Regions from separate parts of the Streptomyces sp. NBC_00872 genome, predicted to be linked through region 1. Evidence: riboswitches for the same ligand, from Rfam matches in the RefSeq annotation. Region 1 holds a riboswitch; each other region holds the start of a gene.
What was found. Region 1 has a riboswitch for S-adenosylmethionine ahead of thrC (threonine synthase). Riboswitches for the same ligand answer to the same signal wherever they lie in the genome.

Region 1 (3,269 bases):
CGTCGTCGTCGTTCACGTACACGTTCACAAAGCGGCGCAACTTGCCCTGGTCGTCCAGGACCCGCGCGGCGATACCGGGGTGGCTGGCCTCCAGGGACTGGATGACCTCGGAGAGGGTCGCCCCTTCGGCCGGGACCTCGGCCTTGCCGCCGGTGTACGTACGGAGAATGGTGGGGATGCGGACATTGACGCTCATGATGGGTGTTCTGCCTTCCGTCTTCCGTGACGTCGTCGGGGTCGATAAGCCTGATCGCGGGTCAGCGGGCCGAGCCGGGTCAATGGGCCGGATCGCGGGTCATCGGGCCGGGCGGCCGGTCAGCGGGCCAGACCGGCGTCGCGGAACGCGTCCAGGCTCGGGCGGATGGTCGCGGTCGGGCCCGTCGTCGGCGCCACCGCGTCCAGGGTCTTCAGTCCGTCACCCGTGTTGAGGACCACGGTCGTCAGCGCCGGGTCGAGCACCCCCGCCTCGATCAGCTTCTTGGTCACGCCGACGGTCACCCCGCCCGCGGTCTCCGCGAAGATGCCCTCGGTGCGCGCCAGCAGCTTGATCGCGTCGACGATCTGCTCGTCGTCGACGTCCTCGACCGCGCCGCCGGTGCGACGGGCGATGTCCAGGACGTACGGGCCGTCGGCCGGGTTGCCGATCGCTAGGGACTTGGCGATGGTGTTGGGCTTCTGCGGCCGTACGACATCGTGTCCGGCCTTGAAGGCGGTGGACACCGGCGAGCAGCCCTCGGCCTGGGCGCCGAAGATCTTGTACGGCCTGTCCTCCACGAGCCCCAGCTTGATCAGCTCCTGGAGACCCTTGTCGATCTTCGTGAGCTGTGACCCGGAGGCGATCGGGATGACGATCTGGTCGGGCAGCCGCCAGCCGAGCTGCTCGCAGATCTCGTACGCGAGGGTCTTGGAGCCCTCGCCGTAGTACGGACGGAGGTTGACGTTGACGAAGCCCCAGCCCTCGCCCAGCGGATCGCCGATCAGCTCCGAGCAGAAACGGTTCACGTCGTCGTAGTTGCCCTCGATGCCGACGAGTTCACCGCCGTACACCGCGGCCATGACGACCTTGCCCTGCTCCAGGTCGTGCGGGATGAACACACAGGAGCGGAAGCCGGCGCGGGCGGCGGCGGCGCCGACCGCGCCCGCCAGATTGCCGGTGGAGGAGCAGGAGAGCGTGGTGAAGCCGAAGGCGCGGGCGGCCTCGACGGCGATGGCGACGACACGGTCCTTGAAGGAGTGCGTCGGATTGCCGGAGTCGTCCTTGATGTGCAGGGAGCCGGTGATACCCAGTTCACGGGCGAGATTGTCGGCCTTGACCAGCTTGGTGAAACCGGGGTTGATGTTCGGCTTCGAGGCCACGTCGGCCGGGACGGGCAGCAGTGGCGCGTACCGCCAGATGTTGTCCGGGCCGTCCGCGATCCGCTTCTTGAGCTCTTCGGGGGTGCCGCTCGGCAGGTCGTACGCGACTTCGAGCGGCCCGAAACAGCTCGCGCAGGCGAAAAGGGGGCCGAGCTCGAATCGCTCTCCGCATTCGCGGCACGAGAGGGCGGCGGCGGGTCCGAGATCGACGGTGCCGCTGGCGTGGTGGACGGTCTGCACAGCCATGATGGCGAGGCCCTTTCTCCTCATCTTCCTTACGACGCGTTTCGCCGCAAGACGGAATTGGCACCTTCCCCACCGTGACCTCGCGGTCGGCGGGAGGGTTGCCGGGACTTCAACGGGCCGTTCCCTCAGTCCCTCTGGATGAGCGCTATGGCACCGGACCAGGTCCGGCGCGTTTTTCCGCGTTACGACCCCCGGCATGCGGCGGTCATACGTGTTGTTCAAGACTGTAACCGAAGGAGCGGACGGTTGAGATAGTGGTCCGCACCGCGAGATGGATCACGTTCGACCGGGTTCGCGGGTCGCGTCCCACCGGGTTCCGGCCCGGTTCCGGACCGGGTTCGCGGGTCACGTTCATGGAACACGTCAGGGAGTACCGACCGTGCTGGAAGAGGTGGAACGCTGGCTGACCAGGCGTTCCTGGTCAGCGGCCGACCGTACGCTCGACCGGCTCCTGGTGGCGAAGGCCGCGCGCGGCACCACGGTGAGCGTGGTGCTTCCGGCGCTCGACGAGGAGGCGACGGTCGGCGCGATCGTCTCCGTGATCCGGCGCGAGCTGATGGAGAGGGCACCGCTCGTCGACGAACTGGTGGTGATCGACTCCGGCTCCTCCGACCGTACGGCGGAGGTCGCCGCGGCGGCCGGCGCGCGGGTCGTGCACCGGGACGCGATCCTGCCGCGGCTGCCCGCGCTGCCCGGCAAGGGCGAGGTGCTGTGGCGGTCACTGCTGGTGACGAGCGGCGATGTGGTGTGCTTCGTGGACGCCGATCTGCGGCGGTTCTCGGCCGACTTCGTGTCCGGGACCGTGGGTCCGCTGCTGACCGATTCCGATGTGCACTTCGTGAAGGCGATGTACGACCGCCCGCTGCGCGAGAGCGGAACGGACGACGAGGGCGCCGACGAGGAGGGCGCGGGCCTCCACGGCACCGGCGCGAGCGGCGGTACGCGCGGCGACGGCACGGGTGGCGACGGCACGGGCGGGTCGGCGGCCGGCGCCCAGGGCGGCCGGGTGACCGAGCTGGTGGCGCGTCCGCTCCTCAATCTGCACTGGCCTCAGCTGGCGGGGTTCGTCCAGCCGCTGGGCGGGGAGTACGCCGCGCGCCGCTCACTGCTGGAGCGGCTGCCCTTCCCCGTCGGGTACGGCGTGGAACTGGGGCTGCTCGTGGACGCGCTGCACACGGTCGGTCTGGACGCGCTGGGGCAGGTGGACGTGGGGGTACGGCTCCACCGCCACCAGGACGACCGGGCGCTGGGGCGAATGGCCGCGGCCATCTACCGTACGGCCCAACTGCGGCTGTCCCGGGCACACTTGGTACGGCCGGAGCTGACGCAGTTCGACCGGGGCGAGCACGGCTTCGTACCGCGCACCTACTCCGTGGACACGGAGGAACGGCCGCCGATACGCGAGATCGCGGAGTACACGTCCGGACGCGCGGCGTAACCGCGGATCACCTCACCGATTGCCTACATTGCGCCCTTATGAGGGCAAAACATCTGATTATCTGCCGATTCTTCGGGGTGCTGGCCGGAACGCTGGTGCTGCTGGCACCGGGACAGGCGTCGGCCCTGGCACACGTACCCCTTCAGGGGTCCGGGCCCCTGCGGATGCCGGTCCACGAGCCTTTCCGCGGTCCTCTCCACGAGCCGCTCCAGGAGCTTTCCCACCAGCC
Region 2 (3,269 bases), 1.4 Mb from region 1:
CACCAGCGGCCACAGCAAGCACTGATCCACCGGTTCGCCACCACCGAGGGCCCCGGCCCGGTCTCCCCGCGAGGGGGACCGGCCGGGGCCCTCGGCGTGGGGCCGTCCGTACTCCGGGCATCCGTCCTGCCGGCCGGGCGTACGCCGATAGGCTGGTGGCGCGGGCCTCGTACGGTCCGCACACCCGTCCCGGAACCCACCAGGAGCGAGCATGAGCGCTGTGACCCCCGTCGGAGGCGACACCGTGGCGGACCGCACCTGGCCGGGCGTGCTGAACCCGCTGCTGCGCGGCGAGAGTCTGGGCACGGAGGACACGGCGTGGGCCATGGACCGCATCATGAGCGGCGAGGCCACCGACGCGCAGATCGCCGGGTTCGCGGTCGCCCTGAGGGCGAAGGGCGAGACGGTCGAGGAGGTCTCCGGCCTGGTGCGCGCCATGTACGCGCACGCCAACACCATCGAGGTGCCGGGCCGTACGGTCGACATCGTCGGCACGGGCGGCGATCTCGCCAAGACGGTCAATATCTCCACCATGGCGGCGATCGTCGTGGCGGGCACCGGCGCCAAGGTCGTCAAGCACGGCAACCGCGCGTCCTCGTCGGCGAGCGGTGCCTCGGACGTACTGGAGAAGCTCGGCGTCAATCTGGAGCTGACCCCCCAGCGGGTGGCCGAGGTCGCCGAGGAAGCGGGCATCACCTTCTGCTTCGCGGTGAAGTTCCATCCCGCGCTGCGGTACGCGGCCAAGGCGCGCAGGGAACTCGGCGCCCAGACCACCTTCAACATCCTCGGCCCGCTCACCAACCCGGCGCGGGTCAGGGCCCAGGCGGTGGGCGTGGCGGATGTACGGATGGCGCCGATCGTCGCGGGTGTGCTCGCCGAGCGCGGAAACTCGTCCCTGGTCTTCCGCGGCGACGACGGCCTGGACGAGCTGACCACCACCGCGACATCACGGGTGTGGGTGGTACGGGACGGCAAGGTCACCGAGGAGGCCTTCGACCCGCGGGACGTGGGCCTGGAACTGGTCCCGGTCGAGGCGCTGCGCGGCGCGGACGCCTCGTACAACGCCGATGTGGCCCGCCGGCTGCTGGCCGGCGAGACCGGCCCCGTACGCGACGCGGTGCTGCTCAACTCGGCGGCGGCGCTGGTGGCCCTGGACCCGACGGGCGACTCCCTGGACCTCCAGCTCGCGGCGGGGATCGCGCGGGCGGCTGAGTCGGTCGACTCGGGCGCGGCGGGGCGCACGCTGGAACGCTGGGTGGCGGCGAGCCACCGCGGCGCGTAGCGCGGTACCGGTCACCGGGTGCCGGGCGCACCGACCCGGGTACGGGGGCGGCGCGCCCCGCACACGTCCCGCCCCGCACACACGTCCCGTATCGCGGACACCCGTTGGGGCGCGCGGCACCCTGTGCCATAATCTTGGACCAGGTCATGAGTGACAGCGATTAAGGCCCCGGCTCGCTGTCCGGCAACCCTCCGTCCGTGGCGGGGTGCCCCGGGTGAAGACCAGGCCGTGGGCAGCGAGGTCCGCGGCAAGCGCGGACCCCTTGCACCTTGGGGTCCTGGTCCTCAAGGGAGCAGTCTCGTGAGCAAGCGAATGTGCTAGGGCCTGTCCGACAGGCCCCAGGGGTTTTTCGGCCCCTTCTTCAGTACGCCTCCATGCGTCGAGGCACCCCCCGTCACCGCCTCCGCGGCTCCGTCGAGCCGTGGTGCCGCCGTGCGGGTTCCTGAAAGCCGTTCCGACTTGTCCTGCCGGGAGATATCGCCATGTCCGCATACCTGAACGCCGCCGCCGCGACCACCGACACCGCGACCACCGCCGCCGCGACCACCGGTACCGACCCGCTGCCGGTCCTCGGGCGTGATGTCACCGTGCCGCTCGTCACCGGCGGCGAGGTCAGCTACGCCGCGCTCGACTACGCCGCCAGCGCCCCCGCCCTCCAGCGGGTGTGGGACGACGTGGCCGCGTACGCGCCGTACTACGGCAGTGTCCACCGCGGCGCCGGCTATCTCTCGCAGCTCTCCACCGACCTCTTCGAGAACAGCCGCCGCACGGTCGCGGAGTTCCTCGGCTGCCGCCCCGACGACCAGGTCGTCTTCACCCGCTCGACCACCGACTCGCTGAATCTGCTCGCCGCGGTGCTCCCCGCCGACTGCCAGGTGTTCGTCTTCGAGACCGAGCACCATGCCTCGCTGCTGCCCTGGCGCGAGGCTCGTGTCACCTATCTGAACGCCCCCCGTACCCCCGCCGAGGCCGTCGCCACCCTGGAGCGGGCGCTCGCGGAGCGTGACCCCCGGGGTCCGGCGCTGGTCTGTGTGACCGGGGCCTCCAATGTGACCGGCGAGCTGTGGCCCGTACGGGAGCTGGCCGCCGCCGCGCACACGCACGGCGCCCGTATCGTGCTCGACGCCGCGCAGCTCGCCCCGCACCACCCCGTGGACATCGCCGGGCTGGATGTCGACTGGGTCGCGTTCTCCGGGCACAAGCTGTACGCGCCCTTCGGCTCCGGGGTGCTCGCGGGCCGTGCCGACTGGCTCCAGGACGCGGAGCCCTATCTCGCGGGCGGTGGCGCCAGCCGCGCGGTGGCCCGGCGGAGCGACGGCGGGGTCGATGTCGCGTGGCACACCACCGCGGCCCGGCACGAGGCCGGTTCCCCCAATGTCATCGGGGTGTACGCGATCGCCGCCGCCTGCCGGGCGCTCACCGAGGCGGGCTTCGACACCCTCGTCGACCGTGAGCGGCGGCTCGTGGCCCGGGTGCGCGCGGGTCTCGCCGAGGTGCCCGAGGTCAGGGTGCTCTCGCTGTTCGGCGACGACGCCCCGCGCGTCGGTGTCCTGTCCTTCGTGGTTGACGGATGGAACAGCTCGCACTTCGCCGCCGCGCTCTCCGCGGAGTACGGCATCGGCGTACGGGACGGTCTCTTCTGCGCGCACCCGCTGGTGCGGACCCTGCTGGGCACCGACCCGCAGGACCCGGGGGAGTGCGGCGCCCCGGAGGCCGAGCCGGGTGAGCGCTCGCTGAACGCGATCCGGGTCAGCTTCGGCGCCGGCACCCCGGACGAGCACGTGGACCGCTTCGTCCGGGCCGTACGGGAGCTGGTGAGCCAGGGAGCGCGCTGGAACTACCGTACGGAGGACGGCCGTTGCGTCCCGGACCGGGACGGCGCCGCGGCCTGACGCACGGAGCCGCAGGCGGCCTTACGCGTCGAGTCCGATGGCGAAGGCCGCTTCGAGGTCGTGCTGTGAGTACGTACGGAACGCCACATGCGTGT
Region 3 (3,269 bases), 840 kb from region 1:
GCGCGGGCGACCCGGTGAAGACGCGGGCGTCGCTGCCGTACTCGGCGCCGGCGCGTTCGTCCAGACGGGCCTTGCGGCCGGCGGCGGCACCGGGGTCCTCGTCGAGGAAGACCACCAGGTCGCCGAAGACGTGCACGGTCTCGTCGGCGCGGCCGGCGGAGGCCTGCGCCGCGCGGATCTCGGCCAGGACGGCGCGGGCGTCATCGGCGTCGCCCGGGGTGACGAATCCGAGGTCGGCCGAGCGTGCGACCAGTTCGTACGGGACGGTCGCGTGCGCCAGCGCGGTGACGAGCGGCTGCCCCTGGGGCGGGCGCGGGGTGATCGAGGGGCCCTTCACGCTGAAGTGCGCGCCCTCGAAGTCGATGTAGTGCAGCTTGTCGCGGTCGATGAACCGTCCGGTGGCGACATCGCGGATCTCCGCGTCGTCCTCCCAGCTGTCCCAGAGCCGGCGCAGCACCTCGACGTAGTCGGCGGCCTCGTCGAACAGCTCCTTCACCCAGGGCCTGCCCGCCGCCCCGGCCAGGTCCTCGGTCCGCAGGCCCGGGACCGTACGGCGGCCGAAGTGCGCGGCCTCGTCGGCGCGTCCGGACACCCTGACCTGGATTCCGGCCCGTCCGGTGCTCACATAGTCGAGGGTGGCGATCGCCTTCGAGAGATGGAAGGGCTCGGTGTGGGTGACCACGGCGGTCGGGACCACGCCGATGTTCCGGGTCAGCGGCGCCACCCGGGCGGCGGTCAGCACCGCGTCGAGACGGCCCCGTACCTGGTCGGTGCGCTCGTCGGGCTCGACCTGACGGGAGGTCTGGAGGCTGAGTGAGTCATCGATGGTCACGAAGTCCAGCAGCCCCCGCTCGGCCTCGGTGACCAGGTCGGTCCAGTAGCGCGCGGTGAGCAGTTCGGCGGGCCGGGCTTCGGGCTCCCGCCAGGCCGCGGGATGCCAGCCGGCGCCGTCGAGGGCGACGGCCAGGTGGAGGGGTGCGTGTGCTGCTCGGGGCATGGGCGTACCGCTTCCTGTGAGCATGCCGAAGGACGTCCGCGCCCGTGCTCGGTCGGGGTGGAGGATCGGCGAAAGGGGAGGTCGGCGAGAGGGGAGGATCGGCGAAAGGCGAGGGAAGAAGGCCGGGCGTTCCGGGCCCGCGAAGACCGGCCGGACGGGGCCTGGCCGGACAGGGCCTGGACGGACAGGCCTAGACGGTGAAGTGCCGCGCGGCGGCCGGTTCGTACGCCGGACAGAGCGCGGCGGCGACGCGCTGGAGATCGATGTGCCGCCGCGAGTACATGGCGGTGGTGACCAAGGGCCGCTGAGGAGTTCCCCGCACTGCCGTCACCTCCATCCCGTCCGTCCCGGCCGGCTCGCGCCGTCCCGGGCCCGCTCGCGGAACCGTCTTCGGCTCCGCCGGGCCGTCACCCGGAGCGCTCCGCCGTGTGGCGGGGGCGCCGGTCAGCAAGCCAGGGCCTGACGCCGGCACTCATGACCCGCCGGCACCGTAACCCGGCTCCGGTCTCCGGCTCCGGCACAGTCCTTCAGGGTGGAACACACTTCCTCACCGCTGTGTTCCCGCTTTCCCGCCGCACGCGGAATTTCCTGGAAGGCCGGATGGGTACCCAGCCGCCGTACGTACGACCAGAGGCGGTCACCGGCGGAGACGCGCCGCAGGGCGTCGACGTCCAGGTGGACGAGCGCGACCCACAGATCCACATCCGCCGCCGTCAGCGTCTCGCCCAACAGGTAAGGGCGGGAGGCCAGTCGGCGCCCCAGGAGATCCAGCGCCGGGCCCTGGGCGAGGCCCTCACCGAGGCCCCCGCCCAGGCCGCCACCGAGGCCCTCACCGAGGCCCTCACCGAGGCCCTCACCGAGGAGTTCGCGGACGGCGTCGATGTCGGCGGCCAGGGCGGCGGGCCGCAGGCGGGGCAGACGCGCGTCGTCCTGGTCGGTGAAGTGGACGGCGAGGTCGTCGAGGATGTCGGGGGTGTGGTTGCTCACCACCCGTCCGCTCCACAGGTCGCACAGCGCGGGCACGGTCAGCGGACCGTCGTAGTGGTGCCGGGTGGTCTCGTAGGCCGTGCGCAGCGCCGTGAGCGCGTCGGAGCCGTCGGACCGGGACGGAGAGCCGCCGGACCGGGACGGAAGGAGTGTGGTGCTGATCGAGTCCTTGAGCCCGAGCAGACCGAGGGTGATCGAGACGCGCAGTGAAAGCGGACAGCCCAGCGAGAGATACAGATGGTAGCGGTGCGCGACCGGGTAGTAACCACCGCCGGGACCGGCGCCGATACGGTCGCGGAAACGCGGGGGTGTGCCGGGGTGGGGATCGCGAAGTGCCGACGGGAAGGACGTCTGTACAGAGGTCTCGGACATGGCTCTCTCCATGGATGCGGTGGAGCCCCGGTGGCTTCTTCGGCGCCGGTGGCCGTACGGAAGGAGGGTCCGGCGGCGCGCGGCAGCACACAACGCCCGGACCCGGGAAGGCGATCGGGAACGGTTCGGCTAGGACGGGGGCATACGGCCGACTCGCCCGCCCGGCCAGCCGGCCAGCCGGCCAGTCAGCCGGCTCAGGCGACCGGGCATGCGGTCGGCTAGGACGGCCGGAGCGCGGCCGGCTCAGACAGCCGGCACGCAGCCGTTGCGGAGCCGCAGCAGATCGATATGGCGACGCCTGGTCAGCAGGCGCGGACGCGGCAGCGGCACCGACCGGAAGGTCCGACAGACGCTCTTGCTCTTCTTCGCTGTCCTGCGCATCTCCGCCGGTCCCGTCCTCGGGCCTCGCGGAACAAGCGAGACCGCACTTGCCCCACCGCCCGGGTGGGACCTGGTCGTCACCCGGGGCACCCCGTCGCGGTGGAAGGGTTGCCTGCCAGCGGGCCGGGGCCGGTGACCCACCCGAACAGGGACTCCGCGCGGGTGAGCGCTGACAATCGTGACCGTCGCCAAACAGTCTGAGCGCGCTCCGTTGGACCGTCAAGGAGTCAGAACAAGGCAGAACGGCCAGATTTGGGCGGCCGGCCGGGCCCGTCGGGCGGTCCGGAGAACAGGGAAACCTCGGCCGCCGGTCCGGGACCCGGGACGCCCGTCCACATTTCACGGAACACCCGCCGCGCACCGGGGGAATCAGTACTCAAACCCTCAATCGCCGCATTGGCGCTCTAGGGGTGTGCATCACACGCTAAGGTTCACTTCGCACATGGGGAGTGTGCCGTGGATCACATCGCACGATCGGTCGGCCCGTGTAGCGGGCCCGGCGCGGTCGCATGGCTGGGGGGCCGCATGCTGG

Region 2: another riboswitch for S-adenosylmethionine. It lies ahead of OG214_RS28330 (aminotransferase class V-fold PLP-dependent enzyme); the one in region 1 lies ahead of thrC (threonine synthase).
Region 3: another riboswitch for S-adenosylmethionine. It lies ahead of OG214_RS18705 (putative leader peptide); the one in region 1 lies ahead of thrC (threonine synthase).

The regions. Positions count from the first base shown of each region.
Region 1 covers NZ_CP108806.1:5,221,404-5,224,672, reverse strand. The annotation lists gene OG214_RS22480 (ubiquitin-like small modifier protein 1) at 1-196, opposite strand, end outside; gene thrC (threonine synthase) at 316-1,602, opposite strand; SAM riboswitch class I at 1,620-1,747, opposite strand; gene OG214_RS22470 (glucosyl-3-phosphoglycerate synthase) at 1,982-3,040, shown strand; gene OG214_RS22465 (hypothetical protein) at 3,079-3,269, shown strand, end outside.
Region 2 covers NZ_CP108806.1:6,635,115-6,638,383, forward strand. The annotation lists gene OG214_RS28320 (cytochrome bc complex cytochrome b subunit) at 1-25, shown strand, start outside; gene trpD (anthranilate phosphoribosyltransferase) at 212-1,282, shown strand; SAM riboswitch class IV at 1,425-1,542, shown strand; gene OG214_RS28330 (aminotransferase class V-fold PLP-dependent enzyme) at 1,765-3,174, shown strand; gene OG214_RS28335 (Lrp/AsnC ligand binding domain-containing protein) at 3,196-3,269, opposite strand, start outside.
Region 3 covers NZ_CP108806.1:4,382,751-4,386,019, reverse strand. The annotation lists gene OG214_RS18710 (LLM class flavin-dependent oxidoreductase) at 1-997, opposite strand, end outside; gene OG214_RS18705 (putative leader peptide) at 1,188-1,319, opposite strand; SAM riboswitch class IV at 1,367-1,477, opposite strand; gene OG214_RS18700 (glutathione S-transferase C-terminal domain-containing protein) at 1,442-2,356, opposite strand; gene OG214_RS18695 (hypothetical protein) at 2,600-2,737, opposite strand; SAM riboswitch class IV at 2,776-2,921, opposite strand.